4 regions of the Rhizobium sp. NZLR11 genome follow, and region 3 is predicted to be linked to each of the others. Evidence: predicted binding sites of a transcription regulator. Region 3 holds the regulator's gene; each other region holds the start of a gene.

Region 1 (7,731 bases), on a different contig from region 3:
CGGCTCGTCTCCGGGGCGATCGGCCATGCCCAGGCGCTGGGCACCGACCGTGAGAAGGCCCGGCTGGCGGCGATCTTCGACGCGCTCTGGCAGGAGGAGGCGACGAAGGATTTTGTCGAACAGGCACTGCTTTTGCCCGTCGCCGAACGGATCGCCGATGCCGAACGCCGCAAGGCGGACGAGACGGCAGCGACCCGCGTCGATTTCTTCACCATGGTGCGGGGAGACAACTGATGGGACTGAAGACAGAAGCCCTCACAGGTGGCTTTGCCGACCCGGTCTTCCACGCCCAGAGCGTCTTCAAGATGCTGATGGACGGCATGGCTCGCCCCGGCACGATCCACACCGTCCGGCCCGATGTCGCGCCGCCTGTGCCGTTCGGTATTGGCGCCGGCACGATCGCGCTGACGCTTTGCGACCACGACACGCCTGTCTGGCTGTCCCAGGGACTGGCGAAATCGGCCGCGCCGGAGTGGCTCGGCTTCCACACCGGCGCGCCGCTGACCGGTGAAAAGGCTGAGGCCCGCTTCGCCTTCACGGAGGCCGGCACCGCGCTTTGCTCCTTCGGCCTGTTTGCATCGGGCACGCAGGAATATCCCGACCGCTCGACGACTGTTGTCATCGAGCTCGCCGATCTCGAGGGTGGACGCAGGCTGGCGCTGATGGGGCCCGGTATCCAGACTGTGACGGAAATCGCGCCTGTCGGGCTGCCGGAGACCTTCCTGCGGCTCTGGACCGAGAACCGCGCGCTCTTCCCGCGCGGCATCGACATCGTGCTGACGTCGGCCGAGCGTTTCCTCTGCCTGCCGCGCACCACCAAGATCACAGCAACGGAGATCTGAGCTCATGTATGTTGCCGTCAAGGGTGGCGAGGCCGCCATCGCCAATGCCCACCGCCTGCTGGCCGACCGCCGCCGCGGCGACCGTTCGTTGCCGGCGATCGGCATCGAACAGATCGTGGCGCAGATGGCGCTCGCCGTCGACCGGGTGATGGCCGAGGCCTCGCTTTTCGACCGCACACTCGCAGCGCTTGCCGTCCGCCAGTCGCGCGGCGATATGATCGAGGCGATCTTCCTGCTGCGCGCCTACCGCACGACGCTGCCGCGTTTCGGCTATTCCAAGCCGCTTGACACGGCTGATATGACGATCGAACGCCGCATCTCGGCGACCTACAAGGATCTGCCGGGCGGCCAGCTTCTTGGGCCCACCTTCGATTATACCCACCGGCTGCTCGATCCGTCGCTGCTTTCCGACGAGGCGGTCGAGACGCCTGCCCAGCGCACAGCCGAGACCGGCCGCGTCATGCGCGTCTCCGAGATCCTCGGCGAGGAGGGGCTGATCGAGGCCGACGGCGACATGCCTGAGGATCACGAGATCGGCGACCTGACCCGCGAGCCGATGGAATTTCCGATGACCCGCGATCTGCGCCTGCAGGCGCTCGCCCGCGGCGACGAAGGTTTTCTGCTGGCGCTCGGTTATTCCACCCAGCGCGGCTACGGCCGCAACCACCCCTTCACCGGCGAGATCCGTATCGGCGAGGTCGAGGTGGAATTCGACGTGCCGGAACTCGGTTTTGCCGTCTCGCTGGGCACGATCCAGATCACCGAGTGCCAAATGGTCAACCAGTTCAAGGGTTCGGCGAAGGCACCCCCGCAATTTACCCGCGGCTACGGCCTGGTCTTCGGCCAGAGCGAGCGCAAGGCGATGGCGATGTCGCTGGTCGACAGGGCGCTTCGTGCCGAAGAGCTCGGCGAGGATATCACCGCCCCGGCACAGGACGAGGAATTCGTCATCTCGCACTCCGACAACGTCCAGGCGACCGGCTTCGTCGAGCACCTGAAGCTTCCGCATTATGTGGACTTCCAGGCCGAACTCGATCTCGTCCGCCGCATGCGTCGCGAATTCGAAGCCGCCCGCAACGCTGGCGAAGACATGAAGGAGGCCGCCGAATGAGCGATCTGGCCAGCTACAACTTCGCCTATCTCGACGAACAGACCAAAAGGATGATCCGCCGCGCCATCCTGAAAGCGATCGCCATTCCCGGCTATCAGGTGCCTTTCGCTTCGCGCGAAATGCCGATGCCTTACGGCTGGGGCACCGGTGGCGTGCAGGTGACGGCCTCGATCATCGGACCGGATGACGTGCTGAAGGTCATCGACCAGGGTGCCGACGACACGACCAACGCCGTTTCCATCCGCGCTTTTTTCCAGAAGGTCGCCAATGTCGCGGTGACGACGCGCACAGGCGAGGCGACGATCATCCAGACGCGCCACCGCATTCCGGAAGAGAAGCTCGGGCCCGGCCAGGTGCTCGTTTACCAGGTGCCTATCCCCGAGCCGCTGCGTTTCCTCGAACCGCGCGAGACCGAGACGCGCAAGATGCATGCTCTCGAGGAATACGGCCTGATGCATGTGAAGCTCTACGAGGATATCGCCCATAACGGCCGCATCTCCAAGACCTATGCCTATCCGGTGAAGGTACACGGCCGTTACGTCATGGACCCGTCGCCGACGCCGAAATTCGACAATCCGAAGATGCATATGTCGGACGCGCTGCAGCTTTTCGGCGCGGGACGCGAGAAGCGCATCTATGCGGTTCCGCCCTATACCGACGTCGTCAGCCTGGATTTCGATGACTATCCCTTCGACATCCAGCGCTTCGACAAGCCCTGCGCCCTTTGCGGTGCCGAGGATGTCTATCTGGACGAGGTGGTTCTCGACGACAAGGGCGGGCGCATGTTCGTCTGCTCCGACACCGATCACTGCGAAGACCGCCGCGCCCATGGGCATGCCGGCGAGATGTTGGCCCGGGAGGCTGCAGAATGAGCGATATCCCGCTTCTCAAAGTCCATGACGTTTCGAAATTTTACGGCAACCGGATCGGCTGCCGCGACGTCTCCTTCGATCTCTGGCCGGGCGAAGTGCTCGCCATCGTCGGCGAGTCCGGCTCCGGCAAGACGACACTGCTGAACTGCCTCTCCACCCGGCTGCTGCCGAGCACTGGCAGCGTCGAATACCACATGCGCGACGGCAGCTACCGCGACCTCTACCGCATGAACGAGGCCGAGCGGCGTTTCCTGATGCGCACCGACTGGGGCTTCGTGCACCAGAATCCGGCCGACGGCCTGCGCATGACCGTCTCCGCCGGCGCCAATGTCGGCGAACGGCTGATGGCGATCGGCGACCGGCACTATGGCACGATCCGCGCTTCGGCGATCGATTGGCTGGAGCGCGTCGAGATCGACGCCGACCGCATCGACGACCAGCCGCGCGCCTTTTCCGGCGGCATGCGCCAGCGCCTGCAGATCGCCCGCAACCTCGTCACCGGCCCGCGCCTCGTCTTCATGGACGAACCCACGGGCGGCCTCGACGTCTCGGTGCAGGCACGCCTGCTCGATCTGGTGCGCGGCCTTGTTAACGATCTCGGCCTGTCGGCGATCATCGTCACCCACGATCTCGCCGTCGCCCGCCTGCTCTCACACCGGATGATGGTGATGAAGGACGGCTACGTAATCGAACACGGGCTCACCGACCGGGTGCTCGACGACCCGCGCGAACCCTACACGCAACTGCTCGTCTCCTCGATCCTGCAGGTCTGAGCAATTCAAGATTTTACAGCGTCCTTGCGCGTCTTTTCAGGGGCCGGCGCTGTAAATCCGAAACCAGGAAAGAAGACATCATGCCAACGCCCCTCGTCGTTTCCGAAGTCTCGAAAAGCTTCACCATGCACCTGCGCGACGGCATCAGGCTGCCCGTCGTTTCCAATGTCGCCTTCTCGGTCGCCTCAGGCGAATGCGTCGTGCTCGGCGGCCCATCGGGCGTCGGCAAGAGCTCGCTGCTCAAGATGATCTACGGCAATTATGCCGTCGACACTGGCCAGATCCTCATACGCCACGATCAGCGCATCGTCGAGCTCGCCGCCGCCGATCCGCGCACCGTGCTCAACGTGCGGCGCCACACGCTCGGCTATGTCAGCCAGTTCCTGCGCACAGTACCGCGCGTCGCGGCGGTCGATGTGGTTGCCGAACCGCTTGTGGCGCGCGGCGAAGACGCCGCCACGGCACGGGAAAAGGCGGGCGCCCTGCTTGCCAGGCTCAACCTGCCGGAAGCGCTCTGGCAACTTCCACCCGCCACCTTCTCCGGCGGCGAGCAGCAGCGCGTCAACATCGCCCGCGGCTTCATCACCGAGCACACGATCCTGCTTCTCGACGAACCCACAGCCTCGCTCGATGCCAAAAACCGTGCCGTCGTCGTCGGCATGATCGAGGAGAAGAAGAAGGCGGGTGTCGCGCTTCTCGGCATTTTCCACGACGAGGAAGTGCGCGAGGCGGTCGCCGACCGCATCCTCGACGTCCAGCTGTTCTCGCCTGGAAAGATCGCCGCATGAGCCGCAAGCTTGGCATCGAGCCCTATGTGCATGAGACGGCATCCGTCAGCGATTCCACCTTCGGTCGCTATACGGAGGTCTCCGAGCGCTGCCGCATCAGCGAGGCCACGTTCGGCGACTATTCCTACATCATGCAGGATGGCTCAGTCTGGTGCGCAACGATCGGCAAGTTCGTCAATATTGCCGCCGCCGTGCGCATCAACGCCACCAATCATCCGACCTGGCGGGCGACGCTGCATCATTTCACCTATCGTGCCGCCGACTACTGGCCGGACGGCGACATGGAAACCGATTTCTTCGCCTGGCGGCGGGCAAACCGCGTGACGATCGGCAACGATGTCTGGATCGGCCATGGGGCGACCATCCTGCCCGGCGTCACCGTCGGCAACGGCGCGGTGATCGGCGCCGGTGCGGTGGTATCGAAGGATGTCGCTCCCTACGCGATCGTCGGCGGCGTGCCGGCCAAACCAATCCGCGAACGCTTTCCAAGAGAGATCGGTGAACGGATGGACAGGCTTTCCTGGTGGGATTGGGAGCACGACCGGCTGCGCCAGGCGCTGCAGGATTTCCGCAACCTGAGCGCGGAAGATTTCCTGTTCCGCTACGGTGGTTAAACCGCCGATATAGATGCGCAACAAGCGCGGGGATATGTGACAGGACTTACACAAATATGACATGGGAGGTTCATCAAGCGGGACTAATGCGATGCTGACCAAGGCCTGGAGTGCAAAGGGAAAGCATGATGTTCGAGCTGAAGAATGTCACACGTCGTTTCGGAAAAAAGCTCGCCGTCGATTCCGTCACGCTCGACATTCCTCAGGGCCAGATGGTCGGCATCATCGGCCGATCCGGCGCCGGCAAGTCGACGCTCTTGCGCATGATCAACCGGCTGCAGGAACCGAGCTCCGGCTCCATTCATTTCGCCGGCGTCGAGGTCTCCGGGCTTCGCGGCCGGGCGTTGCGCAACTGGCAGCGCGATTGCGCGATGATCTTCCAGCAGTTCAACCTGGTGCCGCGCCTCGACGTTCTGACCAATGTCATGCTCGGCCGCCTCAACCACCGCTCGACGCTTCTGAGCCTGCTCAACATCTTCACCCGCGAGGAACGTGTACATGCCATCGCTGCGCTCGAACGCCTCGGCATCGAGCAGACGGCGTTGCAGGCATCCGGCACGCTTTCCGGCGGCCAGCAGCAGCGCGTAGCGATTGCACGGGCGCTGATGCAAAACCCGAAGATGGTTCTTGCCGACGAGCCGATCGCCTCGCTCGATCCGCTGAATGCCAAGATCGTCATGGATGCGCTGCGCGATATAAACGAGCGCGAGGGCATCACCGTCATCACCAACCTTCACACGCTCGACACCGCCCGCAACTATTGTGAGCGCATCGTCGGCATGGCCGGCGGCCGCGTCGTCTTCGACGGCAAGGCTTCGGAACTGACCGCCGAGGCAGTGAAGGCAATCTACGGGACGGACAAGGATGGCGCCGGCATCGACGAAACGATGACCTCGACGTCCATCAATATCGCTCCCGAGCGGGCAGACAATCAATCCGCCGGCGCCCAACCGCTGGCGCTGGCCGGTCTCTGAGCGAGCCGGCCGCGATCGAGCGCCCGCGTCAAGGGCACACTTCTTCGTAACGGAAGACCGGGGGCACCGGTCAATAGGAGAGACACATGTTGAAGAAAGCACTCTTTGCGGCAACGGCGCTCTTCGCGCTCGTCGGCGCCGCCAACGCGGCAGATCTCAAGGAATTCCGCATCGGCATTCTCGGCGGCGAAAACGAAACCGACCGCCTGCGCAACTATGCCTGCCTTGCCGACCACCTGAAGCAGGAATTCGGCTTCGAGAAGGTGTCGCTGTTCCCCGCCGCCGACTATGACGGCGTTATCCAGGGCCTGCTCGGCGGCACGCTCGACTTCGCCGAACTCGGCGCTTCCGGCTATGCAGCCATTTACATCAAGGACGAGAAAGCTGTTACGCCGATCCTGACGACGCAGCAGAAGGACGGCTCGACGGGTTACTACTCGGTCGGTCTCGCCCTGAAGTCCTCCGGCATTAAGAATATCAAGGACGCCAAGGGCAAGAAGCTCGGCTACGCCGATCCGGATTCCACCTCCGGCTATCTCGTGCCGCTGACGCAGATCCCCAAGGACACGGGCATGCCGAACGACAAGTTCTTCGCCTCGACGCAGTTCAACGGCGGCCACGAGAACAACCTGCTTGCCGCTTATGACGGCAAGGTCGACGTTGCCGTCGACGACTCGTCGGGCATCGGCGAATTCAAAGACGGCTACACCTCCGGCACCTTCCGCAAGGAAGTCGACAAGGGCGCCGTCGATCCGAACAAGCTGGTTGAAGTATGGCGTTCGCCGCTGATCCCGAACGGCCCCCTCGTCGTTCGCAACGCCCTCGGCCAGGACTGGCAGACGAAGCTTGCAGCCTTCTTCACGGCTCTGCCGGAGAAGGATCACAAGTGCTTCGCGGCTGTCGAAGGCGGCGACTACAAGGGTTACGCCCCGGTCAAGCACGACTTCTACAACGCCGTCGTCGAAGTTCGCAAAGCTGCCATCGGCGGCTGATCGGTTTCTGGAATGCGGGGCGGCCGGAAACGGCCGCCCTTTATCTTTGATCGGGCGAGGCGTCCATGACTATTGCCGATACACAGCCGCACATGCAGAGCACGCAGGAGATCGGCACCGCCTGGGAGCGGATGGTCGCCAAGCGCCGCTTCTACACTATCCTCGGCCTGGTTATCTTGATTGCTGCCTTCGTCAGTTCCGTCCGCTTCGCCGACGAGAGCAATGCCGGCCATTTCTTCGACCGCCTGCCGCATCTCTTCGACTTTTTGAGCTGGCTCATCCCCAGGGACTGGAACGATGTCTGGCGTGCGCTGTTCGACATTGCGAGCGTCAACGACAAGGGCGGCGAGGAATTCAATTTCGACAAGGGCCGCGTCTACATCTGGGGCGCTTTCTACATCCCCGAATACTTCGAGCTGATGATCGTCACCATCAACGTGGCGCTGATCTCGACAATCATCGCCTTCGTCTTTGCCGTTCCCTTGAGCTTCTTTGCCGCCCGCAACCTGACGAGTTCATGGCCGCTGCGCATCGTCGCCAAGCGCCTGATGGAATTTTTGCGCGCCTTCCCTGAGATCGTTATCGCCGGCCTGTTTTCCGCGATCCTGTCGATCGGGCCGGTGGCTGCCATCATCGCCATCACCCTGCACACGATCGGCGCGCTCGGTAAACTCTTCTACGAAGTGGCCGAGAATATCGACATGAAGCCCGATGAGGGCATGAAAGCCGTCGGCGCCAACTGGTGGGAGCGCGTCCGCTTCGCCG
Region 2 (7,731 bases), on a different contig from region 3:
GTTATCGCAAAACCGCTGCACACTTTTGCGCGACATGCTTTAGGGGTGCAAAAACTCTTCATGTCCTCAGCCGCCGATTTTGATCCGAAACCGCGCCGCGCTTCTATTGCCGTCGATGTCGGCGGCATCATCGTCGGCGGCGGGGCGCCGGTCGTCGTGCAATCGATGACGAACACCGATACGGCCGATATCGATTCGACCGTTGCCCAGGTCGCTGCCCTCCACCGGGCGGGCTCGGAACTGGTGCGCATCACCGTCGACCGTGACGAGAGTGCGGCCGCCGTGCCGAAGATCCGCGAGCGGCTGTTGCGGCTTGGCATGGACGTGCCGTTGATCGGCGACTTCCATTATATCGGCCACAAACTGCTTGCCGATCATCCTGATTGTGCCGAGGCGCTGGCGAAATACCGCATCAACCCCGGCAATGTCGGCTTCAAGGACAAGAAGGACAAGCAATTCGCCGAGATCATCGAGATGGCGATCCGCTACGACAAGCCGGTGCGCATCGGCGTCAACTGGGGCTCGCTCGATCAGGATCTCTTGACGGCGCTGATGGACAGGAATGCCGAAGCCGGTTCGCCGCTTTCGGCCCGGCAGGTGACCCGCGAGGCGATCGTGCAATCGGCACTGCTTTCGGCAGCCCTTGCCGAAGAGATCGGCCTGCCGCGCAACCGCATCATCCTGTCGGCCAAGGTCAGCCAGGTCCAGGACCTGATCGCCGTCAATTCCATGCTCGCCGAACGCTCCAATCATGCTTTGCATCTCGGTCTGACCGAAGCCGGCATGGGCACCAAGGGTATCGTCGCCTCGTCGGCGGCGATGGGCTTCGTACTGCAGCACGGCATCGGCGATACGATCCGCGTGTCGCTGACGCCGGAGCCGAACGGCGACCGCACGCGTGAAGTCCAGGTGGCGCAGGAGATCCTGCAGGTCATGGGCTTCCGCCAGTTCATTCCTGTCGTTGCCGCCTGTCCCGGCTGTGGACGCACGACGTCGACGGTGTTCCAGGAGCTTGCCCAGAACATCCAGAACGACATCCGCAAGAACATGCCGATCTGGCGCGAGAAATATCCTGGCGTCGAGGCGCTGAACGTCGCCGTCATGGGCTGCATCGTCAACGGTCCCGGCGAAAGCAAACATGCCGATATCGGCATTTCGCTTCCGGGCACCGGCGAGACGCCAGCGGCGCCCGTCTTCATCGACGGCCGGAAGGCTCTGACGCTGCGTGGCCCCCATATCGTTGCCGATTTCGAGGCGCTTGTCGTCGACTATATCGAGAAGCGTTTCGGTCAGCGGACGGCGGCGGAATGAGCGACCGCAAGTTCGGATGAGCCGGTACTGGTCGCCAATCGTCAGCAAGCTGCAGCCCTACGTCGCGGGGGAGCAGCCCCGTATTCCCGGACTGGTCAAGCTCAACACCAATGAAAATCCCTATGGGCCGTCTCCAACGGCGCTCGAGGCGATCCGGCAAGCTGCGGACGATCGTCTGCGGCTCTATCCGGACCCCGCCGCCACGGAATTGCGCCAGACGATCGCCGCCCGTCACGGTTTGACGGCGGAAGAAGTCTTCGTCGGCAACGGTTCCGACGAGGTTCTCGCCCACGCGTTTCAGGCGCTGTTGAAACACGAGCGGCCGCTTCTCTATCCAGATGTGACCTACAGCTTCTATCCGACCTATAGCCTGCTATACGGCGTCGAGACGGTCGAAGTGTCTGTCGATGACAGGTTTCAGATCCGGCTGGCAGATTACGACAGGCCGTGCGGTGCGATCATCATCGCCAATCCGAACGCGCCGACCGGCATCGGCCTGCCGCTTGCCGACATAGAGGCGCTTATCGCCGCCCATCCGGATGCGGTCGTCGCGATAGACGAGGCCTATATCGATTTCGGCGGTGACAGCGCTATCCCGCTCATTTGCAAATATCCCAATCTGCTTGTCGTTCAGACCTTGTCCAAATCGCGCTCGCTTGCGGGTCTGCGCGTCGGCTTTGCGCTGGGGCGGCGGGAACTGATCGAGGCGCTGGAGCGCGTCAAGGACAGCTTCAATTCCTATCCGCTCGATCGCCTGGCGCAGGTTGCCGCGACGGCGGCAATCAAGGACGAGGCGTGGTTCGAGACATGCCGAAAGATGCTCATTGCCAGCCGGGACGGTCTCGTCCGGGAACTCGAAGCGCTGGATTTCGAAGTGCTGCCGTCTCAAGCAAATTTCGTTTTTGCAAAGCATGAGAGCCAGTCGGGTGCAGCGCTTCAAGCTGCTCTGCGGGAGCGTGGTGTTCTCGTCCGGCATTTCGCCAAACCGCGTATTTCGGAGTTTCTGCGCATCAGCATCGGCACGGATGAGGAATGCGCGCGCCTGGTTTCGGCTTTCAAGGAAATATTGTCGGCGTGATCCGACGATTCAGCTCTTCCGGTCGGCGATGAAATGCGCGGTGGCGATGAGGGTCGAGGCGCGGGCGCCGTAGGGGGCAAGCAGTGTCTCGGCATCGCGGACATGCTGATGGAGTTGGGCTTCGGCCCATTCCATGCCGCGTAGCGCTACAAGCGTTCCCTTGCCGCGGGCTGCATCTTTGCCGGTCGCCTTGCCCATGGTTGCAGTGTCCGAGGTCAGGTCGAGGATGTCGTCAGCCAGTTGGAATGCAAGTCCGATCTTTTCGCCGAAGGCGCGCAGGCGGCGGCGATCGTCCGGCGGGCTGGCCGAGATGAGGGCGCCGGCTTCGCAGGCAAAGCGGATCAGCGCGCCTGTTTTCATCGCCTGCAGGCGGATGATGCCGGCCTCGTCAGGCGCTTGTCTTTCTGCCGCGAGATCGAGCGCCTGGCCACCGGCCATGCCGCCGAGACCGGCGGCGCGAGCAAGAGCCAGCACCAGCGATGCCTTGCTCGTTTCGGGAAGGGCTGTTTCCGGCGTGGCGATAATGTCGAAGGCGTAGGTCAGCAGGCTGTCGCCTGCGAGGATCGCGGTGGCTACGTCGAATTTTTTGTGTACCGTCGGTTTGCCGCGGCGGAGATCATCATCATCCATGGCCGGCAGGTCGTCATGCACGAGCGAATAGCAGTGAACGCATTCGAGTGCAGCGCCGACGCGAAGCGCCGCCGCGGCGTCACCGCCGAGAAGGGCGGCACTTTCGACGACGAGGAACGGGCGCAGTCGCTTGCCACCGTTCAGCACGGCATAATGCATGGCGTCGCGCAGCGTCTCAGGTCTGACGATTTCATCGGAGAGAGGGCTCGGTGACAGCAATGCGTCGAGCAGCGCCTCGATCTCGCGGGCGTTGTTCTTCAGCCTCGTCTCGAAAGTGTCCCGGTTCGCGTCCATGGGCGCTGTTTGGCATGAGCGCCCCGGGGCTTGCAACGGAATTGTCGATGGCGCAGCAAGATTTGCCACGCACTCTGGCATAAGCTCCGTACAGGCGCTATGACAACGACAGGGGCGAAATCGGACTGGGGAACATTGGATATAGCGCCGGAGAGAGAGGACAGCGTCGACATGCCGGCTCGTCGGCAATGGTTCGGAGACCGGCGTCTATTGAAACGCATTGTTCTTTCCGTGCTGATCGTGCTGATCCTTCCCTATGCCCTGATCTTTTTCTATCTGCTGCCGTTCATTCACCCGGTCTCGACGTTGATGCTGCGCGATCTCGTGCTGCTGCGCGGTTACGACAGGCAATGGGTGTCGCTTGATGACGTCGCCCCGGCTCTGGTGCAGTCGGTGATGATGTCAGAGGACGGGCAATATTGCTTTCACGGCGGCGTCGACTGGGCGGAAATGCGGATGCTGGTCGAGGATACGCTGAAAGGTCAGGCGACGCGCGGCGGCAGCACCATCCCGATGCAGACGGCTAAGAACCTCTTTCTCTGGAACGGCCGCTCCTTCGTGCGCAAGGCGATGGAGCTTCCGCTCGCTGTCTCCACGGATTTCGTCCTGTCGAAACGGCGGCTGATGGAAATCTATCTGAACATCGCCGAATGGGGTCCCGGCATTTACGGCATCGAGGCTGCGGCCCAGCATCATTTCAAGGTGCCGGCGTCGAAACTGACGCGACGCCAGGCATCGCTGCTTGCCGTTTCATTGCCGAACCCGATCGACCGCAATGCCGGCAAACCAGGACGAGGCCTTCGTCGGCTTGCCGGCGTGAACGAGAGGCGCGCACAGGGCTCGGGCGATTACATCAAGTGCATCTATAGGTGAGATCGGAGCTTATGGTTACAGCGCCGCGCGTCCTTCAGACGCGTACAAGGGCGCTTTAAAGCCTTGAATTGCTGCATAAGTTTGTCCTTGAATCGATCACGCTTTAAGGAATTATGCAGGAGAAGGACCAAACGTCATCTGACATTCTTGGTTCTGCCATATGGGCGAATGCAGTCCAACTGGAGCCCCTGAGTCGCCCATGACCATTACGACGCTTTCGCAAGAGCTTCTCTGTTACTCGAAGACACACAATCCGAACCCGCCTGCGCACCTCGGCAGCCGCTATCGCAAGGTCGGCGGTTTTCTGCCGGAAGCCGGCAATACCATCGTCTGCCATCTCGACAAGGGCTCGCAGACGCAGGCGGCGTTGATCGAGGCGCGTGAGAGATATCTGGCGATGCCCGAAGCTCCACAGTTCCTGTTCACGCCGATCTCCAGCCTTCACATGACGCTGTTCGAAGGGATCATCGAGACCAGGCGCCGGCAGGATTGCTGGCCGGGCGATCTCCCTCTCGAGACGCCGATAGACGACATGACGGAACTGCTGGCGGCGCGGCTTGAGGGTTTTTCGATGGCCGAGCCCTTCAAGGTGGCGATCGTCGAAGCTCGCCCGTCGGGCCTGCTCGTCGACGGGGTGACGGAGAACGACCGCAAGGTCATGCGCGCCTGGCGCAACGCGTTTGCTGATCTTCTGGGCTACCGCCAGCCGAACCAGGAGGACTACAAGTTCCACGTGACATTCGCCTATGCGATCGAACGGCTGGAGGATGAAGCCTTGCCGCGCTGGCAGGCAATGCTCGACGAGGTCGCCGACGATATCCGCCGCAAGGCCCCTGTTTTAGAACTGGCACCGCCGGCATTCTGCGTGTTCGAAGACATGAACCATTTCCACGAATTGCTGATTTTCGATTTCGACGCCTGAACGGGAGAGGCTCATGACTAGACCGACGCTCTACATCGCCAACAAGAATTATTCCTCCTGGTCGTTCCGACCCTGGATGGCGCTGACGGGCGTCGGCATCGATTTCGAGGAGGTGCTGATCCCTTTCGACGACGCGGGCGGCAATCCGAATATCAAGGCGGTCTCTCCGACCGGGCGCGTGCCGCTTCTGCAGCATGGCGCATTGAAGGTCTGGGAATCGCTGGCGATCATCGAATATGCCGCCGAGCTTTATCCGGACGCCGGTCTTCTGCCCGCGGATCGCGCCCAGCGGGCGCTCGCCCGTTCGGTTTCGATGGAAATGCTCTCAAGCTTCCGGGCTCTGCGCGGCGCCTGCCCGATGAATATCCGCCGGCCGAAGGCCAGGATCGCGCTGCCGGATGGGGTCGAGGCCGACATCAGCCGCATCGAGACGATCTGGCGGGATCTGTTACAGCAATCCGGCGGGCCGTTTCTCTTCGGCGCGTTCGGGGCCGCGGATGCGATGTTTGCGCCTGTCGTCAACCGGTTCGAGATCTATGACCTGGTCAGCGGGGACGACACGCTGGCCTATATGGCGACCATGAAGGCGCATCCGGCCTGGCGCAAATGGGAAGAGGCAGCCCGCGCCGAGGCTTGGATCGTGCCGGAAGACGAAGTCTGATACGGAATCATCGGCTTCGCAAAAAATACGCATGGGGACTGGTCAAGGCCACCCCTTGCATGTATAAGCGCGCGAAATTCCGAAATCGCGACATGTCCGTTTCGGCCGCCGGTGTGGCCGTGGGAATGTTTTGCCCGCAAGTGGAGTAAGAGAAATGGCTGTACCGAAGAGAAAAACAAGCCCGTCTAAGCGCGGTATGCGCCGTTCGGCAGACGCCCTTAAGGCTCCGACCTACGTCGAAGACAAGAACTCCGGCGAACTGCGCCGCCCGCACCATATCGACCTGAAGACCGGCATGTATCGCGGCCGCCAGGTTCTGACGCCGAAGGAAAGCGCATAATTTCCGATCCGGCTTGTCCGATCGAAGTTGCAAGGCCGGCCTCAAGCCGGCCTTTTGCTTTTCGGCGATATGATATTTGCAATGACTTGCAGTGTGGCAGCGGTTTGCGGCAGTATTCTTCCAGCCCGCTACAGCGCCGTGCGTCTTTTCAGGCGCGCAAAGGACGCTGTAGCACTTTGAATCGACGCAATATGCTTTGCGAAAATCGAATCTGATTTGCGCAAAGCATATTGCGCTGGGAGATTGCCGATGATCGCCGCCATGCCTCTGATGATTATCCCGTTTATTCTCTACAATCTGGCGATGCTGGGCCTGATGGGCGATGGCGGCATTCCTGCCCTGCAGCATGATATCATCGTGCTGTCGATGATCTCGGGCGCGATATGGAGCATGGCGCTCGGCGATCTCATTATCGTCATAGCGCTTGTCGTGCTGTTCTTCGAAATCCTGAAGGCAACCAGAACCGGGCCTGGCAACCTTATCAACCACATGCTGTCGATGCTGGTTTTCATCGCCTTCCTGGTCGAGTTTCTACTCGTCCGGGACGCTGCGACGCAGGTATTCTTCATTTTGATGACGATCGCTTTGATCGATGTGATCGGCGGCTTTGCCGTCTCGATCCGGAGCGCCGGGCGAGATGTTTCTATCGGCTTATAGGTTGTCGAGCTTGTTCTGAAGGGCGCGGAGCTGTTCCTTCAGCTCATCGATATCCTTAGCCTCGGCCTTGCGGCTTTCCTTGGCGGGTGGCGTCATGAAGGGCGAGAACATCTGCATGGCCTGCTGAAACAGCTCGGTGTTGCGGCGAACCTGGTCCTCGACCATCTGCATCGGCAGTTGCAGGTTCTTGCCGAGAGGTGTTTCGCCCAAGGCGCGGTTCACCTGCTCGCGCATCTGAGACTGCTGTTCGGCGAAGGCGCGCATCGAATGTTCGAGAAAGCTCGGCACGACCATCTGCATCTGGTCGCCGTAATAGGTGATGAGCTGGCGCAGGAAGGAGATCGGGAGCAAGGTGTTGCCGGTCTTCGATTCCTGTTCGAAGATGATCTGGGTCAGCACCGAATGGGTGATGTCATCTCCGCTTTTTGCATCCTGGACGGTAAAATCTTCGCCCTTCTTCACCATCTCCGCCAGGTCTTCCAGCGTGACGTAAGTGCTGGTGCCCGTATTGTATAGCCGGCGATTGGCGTATTTCTTGATTACGATCTGACCCTCATGCTTCGCCATATCAGTCTCCTGGACCCCCGTCTGAATTATGGATATTCCTCCACTTCAGACTGTAAACGCAAAAGAAGGCCGGTGACAATCTCTTTGTGCGATGCGGCAAACCTTTAACAGAGCAGATGAATCGGGCTTTCGCAGGCTCTGCCGAAAAATGACCGCAGCCGGTCTTCGCGTTTGACTTGCGCTCCAAGCTTTGCCAGTTTCCTCTTATGTAAGTGAGACGAAAACGAGGAGCGTCCCCATGAGCAATTCATCCATCGTCATCGCCAGCGCAGGTCGAACAGCAGTCGGCTCGTTCAACGGCGCTTTCGCAACGGTTCCCGCGCATGAGCTCGGGGCGGCCGTCATCAAGGGTGCGCTCGCGCGCGCCGGCGTCGATGCCGGCGAAGTGGATGAGGTGA
Region 3 (7,731 bases):
TCACCGGCACGATCATCGGCCTGGCGCATGCGCTCGGCGAAACCGCGCCGCTGCTGCTGATCGGCATGGTCGCCTTCGTCGCCAACGCGCCGACGACGCCGCTCGATCCCTCGACGGCTCTGCCCGTGCAGGTCTATATGTGGGCCAACGAGGCCGAACGTGCCTTCGTCGAGCGGACTTCGGGTGCCATCATCGTCCTGCTCCTGTTCCTGATCGTCATGAACATGGGCGCCATCCTCTTGCGTCGTCGCTTCGAGCGCCGCTGGTAAACGGAGTTACACATCATGAACATGTTGACGGAAGCTGCAGTTGAAAAAGCGCTGGATCAGAAGATGAGCAACGTCCCTTATAAGATGATCGGCAAGGATGTCTCGGTTTACTATGGCGAGAAGCGCGCGCTTTTCGATGTGAACCTGAACATCCGCGAAAACACCGTAACCGCGCTGATCGGCCCGTCCGGCTGCGGCAAGTCGACCTTCCTGCGGAGCCTAAACCGCATGAACGACACGATCGACGGCTGCCGGGTCACCGGCAAGATCACGCTTGATACCGACGATATCTATGATCCCGATATCGACGTCGTCGAACTTCGCGCCCGCGTCGGCATGGTCTTCCAGAAGCCGAACCCGTTCCCGAAGACGATCTATGAAAACGTCTCCTACGGCCCGCGCATCCATGGCCTTGCCAAGTCGAAGGCCGATCTCGACCAGATCGTCGAGACCAGCCTGCAGCGTGCCGGCCTCTGGAACGAGGTCAAGGACCGCGTGCATGAATCCGGCACCGGCCTGTCCGGCGGTCAGCAGCAGCGCCTCTGCATTGCCCGCGCCGTCGCCGTCAGCCCTGAAGTCATCCTGATGGACGAGCCCTGCTCGGCGCTCGACCCGATCGCCACCGCCAAGGTCGAGGAACTGATCCACGAACTGCGCGAGAACTACACGATCGTCATCGTCACCCACTCCATGCAGCAGGCCGCGCGCGTCTCGCAGCGCACCGCCATGTTCCACCTCGGCAATCTCGTCGAGGAGAACGACACCGACAAGATGTTCACCAATCCCGACGATCCGCGCACCCAGGACTACATCATGGGTCGCTTCGGTTGATTTTGGCGACACCAAGCCTTCCCGTTATTCGAGGATAAAGCCCCATGGCATCGACACATATTTTTTCTGCCTATGATGATGATCTGAAGTTCCTGTCCAGGCGGATTTCCGAAATGGGCGGCCTGGCCGAGCAGATGGTCAGCGAGGCCGTCCGGGCGCTCGTCAACGGCGATACCGCGCTGGCGCAGAAGGTCATCTCCGACGATGTGATCCTCGATCACGCCGAGCGAGAAATCGGCGACAAGGCGATCGTTACCATCGCCCGCCGTCAACCGATGGCCTCGGACCTGCGCGAAATCATGGGTTCGATCCGCATCGCCGCCGATCTCGAACGCGTCGGCGACCTCGGCAAGAACACCGCCAAGCGCGTCATCGCCGTGCAGAGCACCGGCGTTCCGCGCAAGCTCGCCCGCGGTCTCGAGCATCTGTCCGAGCTGGCGCTCGTCCAGCTCAAGGAAGTGCTCGACGTCTACACGACGCGCTCCGCCGACAAGGCCAATGCGATCCGTGAACGCGACAACGAGATCGACGCGATGTACACCTCGCTGTTCCGCGAGCTGCTGACCTACATGATGGAAGATCCGCGCAACATCACCAGCTGCACGCATCTGCTCTTCTGCGCCAAGAACATCGAGCGCATCGGCGACCACGCCACCAACATCGCCGAGACGATCTACTACATGGCGACCGGCGCACAGCCGGAAGGTGACCGTCCGAAAGACGACAGCGCCAACACCGTCGGCGCGGTCACGGAATAAAGCCCATACTAGCCGTTGCGTGCGCGCCCATCCGGGCGCGCAAAGAGGTCGCAGCCACCTTTCTGAATTTGCGCAGGATGCATTGCTTAAATCACCCCGGTTTAAGGAACATGCGCGAGGAGACCGACAGGCATGATCCCGAGAGTTGCAGTTGTTGAAGACGAGGAAGCCTTGAGCGTGCTTCTTCGCTACAATCTCGAAGCGGAAGGCTTCGAGGTCGATACTATCCTTCGTGGCGACGAAGCCGAAATCAGGCTTCAGGAGCGCACGCCCGACCTGCTCATCCTCGATTGGATGCTGCCCGGCGTCTCCGGCATCGAACTCTGCCGGCGCCTGCGCATGCGGCCGGAAACCGAACGTCTGCCGATCATCATGCTGACGGCGCGCGGCGAAGAGAGCGAGCGCGTCCGCGGACTGTCGACCGGGGCCGACGATTACGTCGTCAAGCCGTTCTCGACCCCGGAGCTCGTTGCCCGCGTCAAGGCGATGCTACGCCGCGCCCGTCCCGAGGTGCTGTCGACGGTGCTGAAATGCGGCGATATCGAACTCGACCGCGAAACCCATCGCGTCCATCGCAAAAGCCGCGAAGTCCGCCTCGGCCCCACCGAATTCCGCCTGCTGGAATTCCTGATGTCGTCGCCGAGCCGGGTCTTCTCCCGCTCGCAGCTTCTCGACGGCGTCTGGGGCCACGATATCTATGTCGACGAACGCACCGTCGACGTCCATGTCGGCCGCCTGCGCAAGGCGCTGAACTTCTCCAACATGCAAGACGTCATCCGCACCGTCCGCGGCGCCGGCTATTCGATGGAAGCCTGAGGGGTTTCCGATAAAGTCGAGCAAGCTCTGCCCCTCACCCTAACCCGACCGGGGTCGAGCCACTCGTCTCGACCCCGGTCGGTGCCGGCAGGCGGATGAGGGGCAGCCACACCCAACGTACTCACATAAAAAAACGGGCCTTCCAGCCCGTTTTTGCATGTCGACAATGTCACCCGTTCAGCTCGCCCGCGCTGCCGCCCGGCGGCGTTCGTTGACGGGCTGGTAGGCGAGTTTCTGGTGATAGCCGCAATAGGGTGAATTGTCGGGGGACTCGCAGCCGCAGAAGTGGAAGTCATCCTTCAGCGGATCGCCGACCGGCCACTTGCAAGTGCGTTCGGTCAGTTCCGTCAGGCCGAGGCGGCGGGAGATCGGCACGACCACGTTGCCTTTCGGCACGTATTCCATTTCCTCGACCGTTTCGATCTCGATCTCTTCCTTCAGCATCGTTGCGCCCTGCTGGCGGGTAACGGTGCGGGTGGTGATCCGAGAGGCGAAGTTCGGCGCGCGCGGCGCCGATGTATTGCGTTTCGGCGTTCGGGCCGTGGCGGCCGTGCCGCCGGCCTTGGCGCGGCCCGGAAGGCTCAGGCGGTGCACCTTGCCGATTACAGCGTTTCTGCTGACACCGCCAAGTTGCGCCGCGATCTGGCTGGCGCTCAGTCCTTCGGCCCAAAGCTTCTTGAGTTTCTCGACCCGCTCGTCTGTCCAGTTCATGCCCTGTCTCCACCTTCTGCGTTGGTGATGGCAGAATCCCTCACCGTTGCCTCGGAAGCTCCGAAACAAGAAACGCTTGATCAATTTTGGTGACTAGTTCCGCCGCATGCAGTCTAGTAATTGAACTTTAACCTAGTGTGAGCGTGACTCCGTGACAAGAGTCGCATGAATCCGGATGAATCGAATTCGGAGTTTTCCCCAACTTGCTGCCCCAGCGTGTCATTTCTGCAATAAAGCCTGTTGAAGGTCGAAAACACCGCTGTACAACCTTGCTGCATGCGCTAAGGGCGCAGTTTTGTTGACATTGCAGCGCGAAAAGGAAATAGTACCGCTGGCCGCCGCAAGGCGGCATTTTTAATTTTTCGGGCCTGGTTTTCTTAGCCGGAGTCCGTTGCTTGATAACTCTGATCGGGAGACCGCGCCATGGCTGAAGCCGCGCCGCTTTATGACACCTACTCTCGTGCCCCGCTGCGGTTCGAGCGAGGCGAGGGCGTGTGGCTGATCACCGAAAGCGGCGAACGTTATCTCGATTTCGGCGCCGGTGTTGCCGTCACCTCGGTCGGCCACGGCAATCCGCATGTGGTCGGCGCGCTGAAGGAGCAGGCCGACAAGGTCTGGCACCTCTCCAACATCTATGAGATCCCCGGCCAGGAGCGTTTGGCCAAACGGCTGACCGACGCCACCTTCGCCGACAAGGTGTTCTTCACCAATTCGGGTGCTGAAGCGCTCGAATGCGCGATCAAGACGGCGCGCCGTTATCAGTTTTCCAACGGCCATCCCGAGCGCTTCCATATCATCACCTTCGAGGGCGCCTTCCATGGGCGGACGCTCGCGACAATCGCCGCCGGTGGCCAGGAGAAATATCTCGAAGGCTTCGGCCCCAAGGCGCCGGGTTTCGATCAGGTGGCGTTCGGCGACATCGAAGCGGTCCGCGCCGCGATCACCGATGCGACGGCGGCAATCCTCATCGAGCCGGTGCAGGGCGAGGGCGGCGTGCGTCCTGCCACCCCCGAATTCATGAAGGCGCTTCGCCAGATTTGCGACGAAAACGGCCTGCTGTTGATCCTCGACGAGGTCCAGACCGGCGTTGGCCGCACCGGCAGGTTCTTTGCCCATGAATGGTCGGGCGTCACGCCCGACATCATGGCGGTTGCCAAGGGCATCGGCGGTGGTTTCCCGCTCGGCGCCTGCCTTGCTACTTCAGAGGCCGCCTCCGGCATGAAGGCCGGCACGCATGGCTCGACCTATGGCGGCAATCCGCTCGCCATGGCCGTCGGCAGCGCCGTGCTCGACATCATCCTCGCCGATGGCTTCCTCCAGCAGGTGCGCGACGTAGCACTCGTCTTCCGCCAGGGCCTCGCCTCGCTGAAGGATCGCTATCCCGATGTGATCGAGGATATCAGAGGCGAGGGGCTGTTGCTCGGCATCAAGGCTGCTATTCCCTCGGCCGAATTGCTGCAGGCGATCCGCGCCGCCCATCTGCTCGGCATACCCGCCGGCGATAACGTCATCCGCCTTCTTCCGCCCCTCGTCGTCACCGCCGAGGAAGCCCGAGAGGGCCTTGACCGCATCGAGCGCGCCGCCGAGAGCATTCGCGCCGCGAAGGTCAAGAAAACGGCTTGAAGAGATTGCCGCCTTCGGGCGCAGCACAGGTAAGAACATGGCTCCCAAACATTTCCTCGATCTTTCCGCGGTCACCTCAGCCGATCTCAGAACCATCATGAACGATGCGCTCGCCCGCAAGCAGGCCTTCAAGGCCGGCACGGGCGACAAGCCGCTCGCCGGCAAGATGCTGGCGATGATCTTCGAGAAGCCGTCGACGCGCACCCGCGTCTCCTTCGATGTCGGCATGCGCCAGCTCGGCGGCGAAACGCTGTTCCTGTCCGGCACCGAGATGCAGCTCGGCCGCGCCGAGACGATCGGCGACACCGCCAAGGTTCTGTCGCGTTATGTCGATGCGATCATGATCCGCACTACCGAGCATTCGCGCCTGGTGGAGCTTGCCGAACATGCGACCGTGCCTGTGATCAACGCGCTGACGGATGACACCCATCCCTGCCAGATCATGGCCGATATCATGACCTTCGAAGAGCATCGCGGCCCGATCAAGGGAAAGACCATCGCCTGGACCGGCGACGGCAACAATGTGCTGCATTCGCTGGTCGAAGGCGCCGCCCGCTTCGGCTATCGCATGAACATGGCGGTGCCCCTTGGCTCGGAGCCTAAGGATCACTATCTGAACTGGGCCCGCAATGAGGGCGCCGAAATCATGCTCTGCCATGATGCCGACCGTGCGGTCGAAGGCGTCGATTGCGTGGTGACCGATACCTGGGTCTCCATGAATCAGGAACATCGGGCCCGGGGTCACAATGTCTTTCAGCCTTACCAGGTCAACGCGGCCTTGATGGCGAAGGCCGGCAATGATGCATTGTTCATGCATTGCCTGCCCGCTCATCGCGGTGAGGAAGTGACGGACGACGTGATCGATGGTCCGCAATCCGTGGTCTTCGATGAAGCGGAAAACCGTCTTCATGCGCAGAAGTCGATTCTTGCTTGGTGCCTGGGCGCGATCTGAACCATAATCGGACGCCGCGTGCGAAAAACGCGTGGCCGCGCGAGCGAAGAGCACCCTGTCCTTTCGCTTGAAAACTAGGAGTGAATCCATGGCAGAAGCTGCAGCCGCCCTCGGCCAGTTCGATTTCGCCGGCGATGACCATGTCGTCCCCTTTCAGGTGGACGGGCTGGATGTGCGCGGCCGCGCCGTCCAGCTCGGCCCGATGCTCGACGCGATCCTCGAGCGCCATCATTATCCGGCCCCTGTCGCCCGGCTGCTCGCCGAAGTCGTCGTGCTGACGGTGCTGCTCGGCACCTCGCTGAAGTTTGACGGCAAGTTCACCGTGCAGACCAAGGGCGACGGCCCGGTCGATCTTCTCGTTGCCGATTTTTCGACGCCGGAAAATGTCCGTGCCTATGCCCGTTTCGACCAGGCGCTGCTCGACAAGGCCATTGAAGCTGGCGAAACCGAGCCGGAGCAATTGCTCGGCCACGGCGTGCTTGCCTTCACCATCGACCAGGGCAAGTTCGGCCAGCCCTACCAAGGTATTGTCGCGCTCGACGGCACCACGCTCGAGGACATTGCCGGCGTCTACTTCCGCCAGTCGGAGCAGATCCCGACGCGCGTGCGTCTGGCCGCGGCCGAACTCTTCGATCGCGACGATGAAGGCCAGCCACGCCATCGCTGGCGGGCAGGTGGCCTTGTCGCCCAGTTCCTGCCGGAAGCGCCGGAGCGCATGCGTCAACCGGATCTCCACGGCGGCGACGGCGACACCGGCAGCCGCCCGCATAGCGAGGACGATTCCTGGGCCGAAGCGCGTTCGCTGGTCGAGACCATCGATGCGGATGAACTCACCGATCCGCTGGTTGGCACCGAGCGGCTGCTGTTCCGCCTGTTCCACGAGCGCGGCGTGCGCGTCTACGAACCGCGCGCCGTCTTCGATCGCTGCAGCTGTTCGCGTGACAAGATCAAGGGCGTGCTGAAGGGCTTCTCTGCCGAGGAGATCGAGGCCAGCCAGGAAGATGGCGAGATCGCTGTCACCTGCGAATTCTGCTCGACCACCTATCGCTTCGAGCCGGTCGAACTTCAGCCGGCCGAATAGGCTCGGTTGGCCCCTGATATCTGCCCCTCACCCTAACCCTTGCCGGGGTCGAGCCACCGGTCTCGACCCCGGTCGATGCCGGCAGGCGGATGAGGGGCCGGTGTCGGCAATCTATCAAGCGGGCAAAATGATTTCGGGCCGGCCTGTCAGTTGAGCACGCGCAACAACCCCGGTGAATCCAGCGAGAAGGCGGGAATGTCGACATCGAAGGTGTCGCCTTCGTCCGTTTCCATCTGGTAATGGCCGAACATCAGCCCGGAGGGGGTGTCGAGTGGGCAGCCGGAGGAATATTCGTAGGTGTCGCCGGGGCTGAGCCGCGGCTGTTCGCCGACGACGCCCGGACCGGTGACCTCGTCCACCTGTCCATTCTGGTCGGTGATATTCCAATAGCGATTGACCAGGCGAACGGCGATGCCGGAATTGTTGCTGATGACAATCCGATAGCCCCAGACATAGCGATCGTCGTCCGGATCGGATTGCTCCTCCAGATAGAATGGTTCGACGACGACTTCGATATCTTTTGTGAGGGCGCGATACATGCCTTGCACCTTAGTCAAGATATGTTACCCGTATCTTATAAGAGGCCCTGCCCGTCAAGAAACGGAACGTTGATCGTCACTAAAACGGTCGTGATCGAAGTGTTTCGATCGTTAAGCCTAATTGTCGGTGTCAATTCCACTTCCGAACGCC
Region 4 (7,731 bases), on a different contig from region 3:
GAGAATTACGATTTCTCCGATACCGACATCTGCCTGATGTCGGCCGGCGGTGAGATCTCCAAGAAGTTCTCGCCGAAGATCGGCCAGCAGGGCTGCGTTGTCATCGACAATTCCTCGGCCTGGCGTTACGACGCCGACGTGCCGCTGATCGTGCCGGAAGTGAACCCGGATGCCATCAGCCTGTTCACCAAGCGCAACATCATCGCCAATCCGAATTGCTCGACTGCCCAGCTGGTGGTGGCGTTGAAGCCGCTGCATGACTTCGCCAAGATCAAGCGTGTCGTTATCTCGACCTACCAGTCGGTCTCCGGCGCCGGCAAGGACGGCATGGACGAGCTCTTCAATCAGACACGCGCCGTTTTTGTCGCCGATCCGATCGAAAATAAGAAGTTCACCAAGCGTATCGCCTTCAACGTCATTCCGCACATCGATAGCTTCATGGAAGACGGCTACACCAAGGAAGAGTGGAAGGTGCTGGCCGAGACGAAGAAGATGCTCGACCCGAAGATCAAGGTGACCTGCACGGCAGTGCGCGTGCCGGTTTTCATCGGCCATTCGGAATCGGTCAATATCGAGTTCGAAAACGAGATCACCGCCGACCAGGCCCGTGACATCCTGCGCGATGCGCCGGGCTGCCTCGTCATCGACAAGCGCGAGGACGGCGGCTACATCACGCCTTATGAGTCCGCCGGCGAGGACGCGACCTACATCTCGCGCATCCGCGAAGATGCGACGGTCGAAAACGGCCTCAACATCTGGGTGGTCTCCGACAATCTGCGCAAGGGTGCGGCATTGAACGCCATCCAGATTGCTGAGCTGCTCGTCAATCGTGGCCTTGTCAAACCGCGCAAGCAGGCCGCCTGATACCATTTGTAAACCATAATATGCTAAAGCCCTGCTGATGAAGGCAGGGCTTTTTGCCGAACAGTAAGCGCCCTTATCCATAAGCGCTTACTGAAAGGTGATCGTGACAAGATCGCCGTCGGCTGGCATTCTGCCTGGCGTCAAGCCAAGCTATGCCGCCCGAAACCGATAGCGGTTTTGGGACAAAGGCATGAACAGAACAAAGATTTAAGGCGCGTCGCATGGTTCTGATGGCCGCGGCGCGCTTCAGCAGACCGGAGCGGGGTTTCTCATGCGCATGACAACATTCCTTCTGGCCGCATCTATGGCAGCCGGCGTCCTCCACGCGCTGCCGGCAGCGGCCCAGGGCGCCCAATGCGGCAACAATAGCAGCGGTTTCAGCGCATGGGTCGCCGACTTCAAGCAGGAAGCGGCGGCAAACGGCGTCAGCCGCTCAGTCCTCGACCGCGCCTTCGCCAACGTCAATTACAACAAACCGACGATCGCCGCCGACCGCGGCCAGAAGAGCTTCAAACTCTCCTTCGACGCGTTCATGCAGAAGCGCGGCGGCGCCACCGTCATTTCCCGCGGCCGCAGCATGAAGGCCGCCAACCAGGCACTTTTTGCCTCGATCGAACGCCGTTTCGGCGTTCCGTCCGGCCCGCTGATCGCGATCTGGGGCATGGAGACCGGTTTTGGCAGCTATATGGGCAACCAGCATACGCTGTCGGCTGTTTCGACCCTTGCCTATGACTGCCGTCGTTCGGACTATTTCACCGACCAGCTCTATGCCGCGCTCCAGCTCGTCTCCGAGGGCTATCTGAGCCCGCAGGCCAAGGGTGCTGCCCACGGTGAAATCGGCCAGACGCAGTTTCTGCCGCGCAATGTCGTACGCTTCGGCGCCGATGGCGACGGCGACGGCCGCGTCGACATGGTCGGTTCCCGCGCCGATGCCCTGGCCTCGACTGCGAATTTCCTCAAAGGCCATGGCTGGAGCGCCGGCGCCGGCTATCAGCCCGGAGAGCCGAATTTCGTCGCCATCCAAGGCTGGAACGCCGCCAGCGTCTACCAGCAGGCGATCGCCTATATCGGCCAGCAGATCGACGGCAAATAGGCCTTCATCGACAACGTTACCCGAAAACGCCGCTGCGACATGCGGCGTTTTTCATGTTCGGGTATCAAAACCGCCGCCCGACGCCTTCTTGCGTCGCTCCTCCTTCGCCGGCGCCTGCACGATCGGTCCCGAAACGACGCAGTTGCGGCCGGAGGCCTTGGCGGCATAGAGCGCCAGGTCAGCGCGCTTGACCAGATCCTCGAAGTTCCGGTTGGCGGCTTCATTTGCCCGGCCGGCGCATCCGAAACTCGCCGTCACCTTGAGAACATCGCCGCTCTCCAAGGATATTTCCGCCGCTTCGATCGCCAGCCGCACGCGCTCGGCAATGATTGCAGCATCGTCAGGCGTCGAATCCGGCAGAAGCGCCAAAAACTCCTCGCCGCCATGGCGCACCAGCAGATCGAAGGAGCGAAAATTTTGACGCGCGACGCCCGCGACCTGCCGGAGCACGGCATCGCCGGCATCATGCCCGTTGATATCGTTGACCTTCTTGAAATGATCGAGGTCGAAGAGGACGACGGAGATCCAGCGCGACCCGTGCTCGGCCTGCGTCAGAAGCGCCGATGCGGCGACCTCGAAGCCGCGCCTGTTGTACAAGCCAGTCAGAAGATCGGTCTGGGCGGCGTTGCGCAACTCGCTGACCAGTGTCTCGCGATCCCGCGTCAGCCGGTCGATCAGGCGCAGGCCCCTTGCCGCCAGCGTCATCACCAATGTGGCGAGAAGCAACAGGCCGGCACACAGCCCCAGGATCAGCGTCAGATGTATATGCGCGCGCGTCGACAAGTTTTCGCCGGTCTCATGAATATCTTTTGCGGCCTCGACCATCTTCTCCTGCAGGAAGATCATGCGTTCGCTCTGCGCAGTAGCCCAGACGTCGCGCACTACGCGCGTCGGCTGCGATCCGGCAAGGATCGCATCGGTGATCGCATTCGCCTTCACCTGGTCGCTACGGGCAAGATAGGCAACGATGTCGCGCAAGATCGGCGCCGTGGAATGAAAGACCATGTGGTCCATGCCCTCACCGAGCATGACCTTGCCCTGTACGAACAGCTCCACCGGAAACCGCGCGGAAACGCGGTGATCGAGGTAGCGAGTGCCGACGCCGGTAATCAGTCTTTCGCCGTAATAGGTCAGCAGAATACCCATCAGCTGGTTGGATTTCTCAAGCAGCACCGGATCGCTGATCAGTGGTGAAAGCGTGTCGACGACGGCAAGCTGCTTGAGAGCTGCATACCAGTAGATAGAACCGGGATCGCTGCCGGCGTAAAGGCCCTGGTCGACGGCGTTGCGGGCGGCAACGATGCGGCTATAGGCAAGGCTGAGAATCGATAATTCGCCGGCCAGCCCTGGGTCGAGCGCATCGCGGGAGGGCAGTGTGGCATAGAAGGCCAAGCGCTCGCGATCGAGCGTCACCCGGCTTCGCTGCATGTCGGCGGCAGTCGCGTTGTTGGGACGTGCGAGGTAGAGGCGGGTGGCGCCAATTTCACTCAGGATCTCCGTGGCGGCGATCGACCCGCCGCGGGCAAGCACGTCGGCGAACTGCCTGTCCTTTTCGAGATCCCTGTATTGTCTGAGCGAAGACCTTATGACCACGACGCCTTCAATGAGCATGAAGACGAAGGGCAGCATGATGGCGGCCAGGATAACCCTTTTGATGGTTTCGAACTTCATCGCCAATCGCCACGGTGATCAAAACGTCGGTCGTGCGCGACCAATTGACGGCATCTTAGCAGCAATTCTTAATAAACTGATAAAGCGGCGGATCCCTAGATTTCTGGCCCTAGATTTCTGGACGAATGAAGTCACGAGTCTCAGCATCCATCACCCAGAGTTCGCCTGTGGAGATATCGAACCATGCGCCATGGAGGTGCATTTTTCCTGCTTCCTCGAGCGCCTTGATGTCGGGAAAGCTTCTGAGATTGTCGATCGAATTGCGGATCGAGACACGCTCCAGCGCCGTCTGCCGCTCGGCCGCCGTCATCACATCGTTGCTCTGGATCTGCTCGGCGGCGGGCTTGACCAGCGACATCCAGCGGCCGATGAAATCGCCGGGCGACAGCGGCTCGGCGTTCGGATCGAGCGCTGCACGGATTCCGCCGCAGCGGCCATGGCCCATCACGACGATATCCGAGACCTTCAGCGCCTGCACGGCAAATTCGAGCGCGGCCGACGTCGAATGGAAGTGACCGTCCGGCTCGTAAGGCGGCACCATGTTGGCAACGTTGCGAATGACGAAGAGCTCGCCCGGGCCGGCATCGAAGATCAGCTCCGGTGCCGCACGTGAATCCGAACAGGCAATGACCAGCGTATGGGGACTCTGACCGTTTTCGGCAAGCTGCCGATACCTGTCGCGGGCGTCGGCATAACGTCCGCTCATAAAGTTGCGATAGCCGTCCAGAAGAGGATTTGGAAAACGCTGCATGCTTCTGGATTAGCGCGCGCGGAAGACAAGATCAACTGCTGCACTGCAAAATGAACGCATTGGCCGATGTGTCATTTTTTCCGCCGCTGCGCCGGATGCACGAGCCGGCGCATCTGCACCATGGCCATCGGCGTCGAAAGGCTGGAAGCATCGCTTGCCAACATCAATTCGTTGCTGCCGCGCTTGACGGCGCGCGCAAGCACCTCGAAGACGCTGGCGGTGGCAAGCTGAAGCGCTTTTTCGTCCTCGAGGCCGGAAAGCAGGCGCGACAGGAAGACGGCAGCAAGCAGGTCGCCGAGCCCATTCGGCGGATTTTCGACGACGCGGTGCTCGGCAAGAAGCGCGTGACGGCCGGAAAGATAGAGATTGCCGGTACCGCCCGCCATCATCGGCACGGCCGAGGTGACGAGCATGCGCGATGGTCCGAGCGCCAGCGCCGCCTCCATGATCGCGCTATTGTCTTCAAGCGCTGCCCCCGAAAGCCATGCGAGTTCGTAGCGGTTCGGCGTCGCCAGCGAGGCGAGCGGGATGAGATGATCGCGAATAGCCTCTGCGGTCGCTTCCGGCACGTAGAGGCCGCCGAGATCGCCCATGACGGGATCGCAGACATAAAGCAGTTCCTGATTATCTTGCCGGAGCGCAGCGATCAGCCGGGCGACGGAACGCGCCTGGGCGGCATTGCCGAAATAGCCCGAAAGCACCGCCCTGACTTCGCCGATCCAGGGCGCGCGGATTAGATCGTCGATCGCCGCGTCGAAATCCGCTTCCGCAAATGTCAGCCGCGTCGAGCGGCCGTGGCCGGGATGCCAGGGAAGCACGATGGTCGGCAGCGCCCAGACAGGATGACCGAGCGTCTCCAGTGCAAAGACCGCCGCCCGGTTGCCGACCGAACCGCGCACCACATGACTGGAGATGACAATGACTGCGCCCGCTGCATTTTCCGACATGATACCGAGGTCCGAATGATGATCGCGTTTTGATGATCTTTTTGACGGCGCGCTGTCAACCATTCTTCACGTGGGCATGGAAATGTAGGCGAAACGAAAACTAAAAAGAGGCTTCCCCGTTCGTTTTGGCCAGGAAAGCGAAAAAATCCCTCTTCATTTCCTATTTTGAGGGTCAAAAAAGCATCAAGACAATCGTTCGGGCCTCCATTTTAGAGATTTTTTCGAAGAATCTTCTGTTAGCTTGCAGAAAATCAGTCCATTGCGGGAGGCGATCCATGGCTGCCAGAAACAATCCGAAACGGGAAAAGCAGATCGAAAGCGCACGCAAGATCGCCAAGGCGACGGGCGAGGCGCATCTCGATCCGGAAATACTCTTCGGCCGGGCCAGCAATGACGATCTCGAACTCTATACGCCTGAGATGCTGGCGCTCTCCGCCGTGCATTCGGCAAAGGAACTTGCCGCCTGGAATGGCAAGGCGCCTCGTGTCGGCATCGACACCATTGCCGATGTGACGCCAGATGGCATTGCCGTTTCGGTGCTATCGGTCACCGACCGGAACATGCCTTTTCTGTTTGAATCGGTCATGGGTGAAGTGACGAGCACCTATCGCGACCTGTTCATGGCCGTGCATCCCATCCTGATCATGGAAAAGGGTAAGGCGCCGGCGATTTATTCCGCCGATCATCCGAGCGACCCGGCCAACCGCGTCAGCCATATCCAGCTCCACATTGCGCCGCTCAACTTCGCCCAGGCCGCAGATCTCGTCAAACGTGTCGAAACCGTGCTCGAGCAGGTCCGCCTGTCGGTGTCCGACTGGAAGCCGATGCTTTCCAAGATCGACGGGGTGATCGCCGAGCTCTCAGCCAACGGCACCACCCGGAAGAAGGCTGATCGCGATGAGGCAATCGCCTTCCTGACATGGCTGCGCGATGAGAATTTCACTTTCCTCGGGATGCGTGAATATGTCTATTCCGGCAAAGGTTCCGATGCCAGGGTCGAACGCGACAAGGGTGCTGGCCTCGGCATGCTCTCCAACCCGGATGTGCTGGTGTTGCGCACCGGCAAGGACGCCGTGACGACGACGCCTGAGATCCTGGCCTTCCTCGACGGCCCCGATTTCCTCATCGTCACCAAGGCAAATGTGAAATCGATCGTCCATCGCCGGGCCTATATGGATTATGTCGGCGTCAAACGTTTCGACGCTGCGGGCAACGTCACCGGCGAACTGCGCATCGTCGGGCTCTTCACTTCGACGGCCTATACGTCGCTCGCCTCTGAAATCCCGCTGCTGCGTTCCAAGATCGAAAAGGTGAAGGAGCATTTCGGCTTCGACCCGATGAGCCATTCCGGCCGCATGCTCGACAACACGCTGGAATCTTATCCGCGCGACGACCTTTTCCAGATCGACACCACGTTGCTTGCAAATTTTGCCGAACAGATCAATGACTTGGCCGACCGTCCGCGCGTGCGCGTCCTGCCGCGCATCGACCATTTCGACCGCTTCGTCTCGGTGATCATCTACGTGCCGCGCGAGGAATACGACTCGATCGTCCGCGAGCGGATCGGCACCTATCTGAAGACTGTCTATGACGGTCGTGTCTCCGCCTATTATCCGGCTTTCCCGGAAGGCGGCGTGGCGCGCGTGCATTTCATCATCGGCCGCTCCGGCGGCAAGACGCCGCGTATTCCGCAGGCAAAGCTCGAGCAGGTGATCCGCGAAATCACCGCTCGTTGGGACGACCGTTTCGAGGCGCTGGCCGGGGCCAAGGCGCCGAAGATATCGGTCGACCAGGCCTTCCAGGATTCCTTCACTCCGGAGGAAACCGTTGCCGACCTCGCCGATATCGGCGCCTGCGCCGCTGGCGAGCCGCTTCGCATCCAGTTCTACCATCGTCCGGAAGAACGGGGCCGCATCCTCTCGCTGAAAATCTTCCACGCCGGCGGCCAGCTGGCGCTGTCGCGCCGCGTACCGCTTCTGGAAAATCTCGGCTTCAATGTCGTCAGCGAACGCACCTTCGACATTGGGGTGCCGGCCGCCGATGGAGAAACGAAACTCGTCGTGCTGCACGATATGGAGCTCGAGGCCCGCAATGGCGGCGACATAGACCTGCAGCGCTACGGCGCTGCCCTCGAAGAAGCCTTCGTCGCCGCCTTCGCCGGCACGATCGACAATGACAGCTTCAATCGGCTGATCCTTTCGGCCGGGCTTTCAGCGCGCGAGACGAACGTGCTGCGCGCCTATGCACGTTATCTCCGCCAGGCCGGCATTGCCTATTCGCAGGATTACATCGCAACCACGCTCGACAAATATCCTGCTGTCGCCGCCGCCATCTTCCGGCTGTTCCACGACACGCTCGATACCACGCTTTCCGAGAAGGCCCGCCTCAAGAAGCTTGCCGACCTG

The links. Region 3 encodes PhoB, which activates phosphate uptake and scavenging genes when phosphate is short. Its sites were predicted from a motif close to TGTCATNNANCTGTCAT; they were not measured.
Region 1: the regulator PhoB is predicted to act here: its motif matches at 5,046-5,062, upstream of phnC (phosphonate ABC transporter ATP-binding protein).
Region 2: the regulator PhoB is predicted to act here: its motif matches at 4,319-4,335, upstream of HJB83_RS12900 (DUF1868 domain-containing protein).
Region 4: the regulator PhoB is predicted to act here: its motif matches at 5,380-5,396, upstream of HJB83_RS12505 (NAD-glutamate dehydrogenase).

What each region holds. Positions count from the first base shown of each region.
Region 1 covers NZ_JABDWD010000020.1:63,001-70,731, reverse strand. The annotation lists gene phnG (phosphonate C-P lyase system protein PhnG) at 1-234, shown strand, start outside; gene phnH (phosphonate C-P lyase system protein PhnH) at 234-842, shown strand; gene HJB83_RS27125 (carbon-phosphorus lyase complex subunit PhnI) at 847-1,953, shown strand; gene HJB83_RS27120 (alpha-D-ribose 1-methylphosphonate 5-phosphate C-P-lyase PhnJ) at 1,950-2,825, shown strand; gene phnK (phosphonate C-P lyase system protein PhnK) at 2,822-3,598, shown strand; gene phnL (phosphonate C-P lyase system protein PhnL) at 3,679-4,386, shown strand; gene HJB83_RS27105 (DapH/DapD/GlmU-related protein) at 4,383-5,000, shown strand; gene phnC (phosphonate ABC transporter ATP-binding protein) at 5,129-5,974, shown strand; gene phnD (phosphonate ABC transporter substrate-binding protein) at 6,061-6,966, shown strand; gene phnE (phosphonate ABC transporter, permease protein PhnE) at 7,032-7,731, shown strand, end outside.
Region 2 covers NZ_JABDWD010000006.1:179,328-187,058, forward strand. The annotation lists gene ispG (flavodoxin-dependent (E)-4-hydroxy-3-methylbut-2-enyl-diphosphate synthase) at 61-1,311, shown strand; gene hisC (histidinol-phosphate transaminase) at 1,328-2,389, shown strand; gene HJB83_RS12890 (polyprenyl synthetase family protein) at 2,399-3,313, opposite strand; gene HJB83_RS12895 (transglycosylase domain-containing protein) at 3,449-4,186, shown strand; gene HJB83_RS12900 (DUF1868 domain-containing protein) at 4,386-5,108, shown strand; gene HJB83_RS12905 (glutathione S-transferase family protein) at 5,122-5,769, shown strand; gene rpmF (50S ribosomal protein L32) at 5,924-6,109, shown strand; gene HJB83_RS12915 (hypothetical protein) at 6,359-6,766, shown strand; gene phaR (polyhydroxyalkanoate synthesis repressor PhaR) at 6,761-7,333, opposite strand; gene HJB83_RS12925 (acetyl-CoA C-acetyltransferase) at 7,572-7,731, shown strand, end outside.
Region 3 covers NZ_JABDWD010000024.1:16,336-24,066, forward strand. The annotation lists gene pstA (phosphate ABC transporter permease PstA) at 1-269, shown strand, start outside; gene pstB (phosphate ABC transporter ATP-binding protein PstB) at 285-1,100, shown strand; gene phoU (phosphate signaling complex protein PhoU) at 1,145-1,858, shown strand; gene phoB (phosphate regulon transcriptional regulator PhoB) at 1,991-2,674, shown strand; gene HJB83_RS29030 (GcrA family cell cycle regulator) at 2,852-3,385, opposite strand; gene HJB83_RS29035 (aspartate aminotransferase family protein) at 3,809-5,008, shown strand; gene argF (ornithine carbamoyltransferase) at 5,046-5,960, shown strand; gene HJB83_RS29045 (Hsp33 family molecular chaperone) at 6,049-7,041, shown strand; gene apaG (Co2+/Mg2+ efflux protein ApaG) at 7,188-7,580, opposite strand.
Region 4 covers NZ_JABDWD010000006.1:92,331-100,061, reverse strand. The annotation lists gene HJB83_RS12530 (aspartate-semialdehyde dehydrogenase) at 1-864, shown strand, start outside; gene HJB83_RS12525 (lytic transglycosylase domain-containing protein) at 1,136-1,957, shown strand; gene HJB83_RS12520 (GGDEF domain-containing protein) at 2,009-3,628, opposite strand; gene HJB83_RS12515 (carbonic anhydrase) at 3,738-4,379, opposite strand; gene pdxY (pyridoxal kinase PdxY) at 4,451-5,326, opposite strand; gene HJB83_RS12505 (NAD-glutamate dehydrogenase) at 5,602-7,731, shown strand, end outside.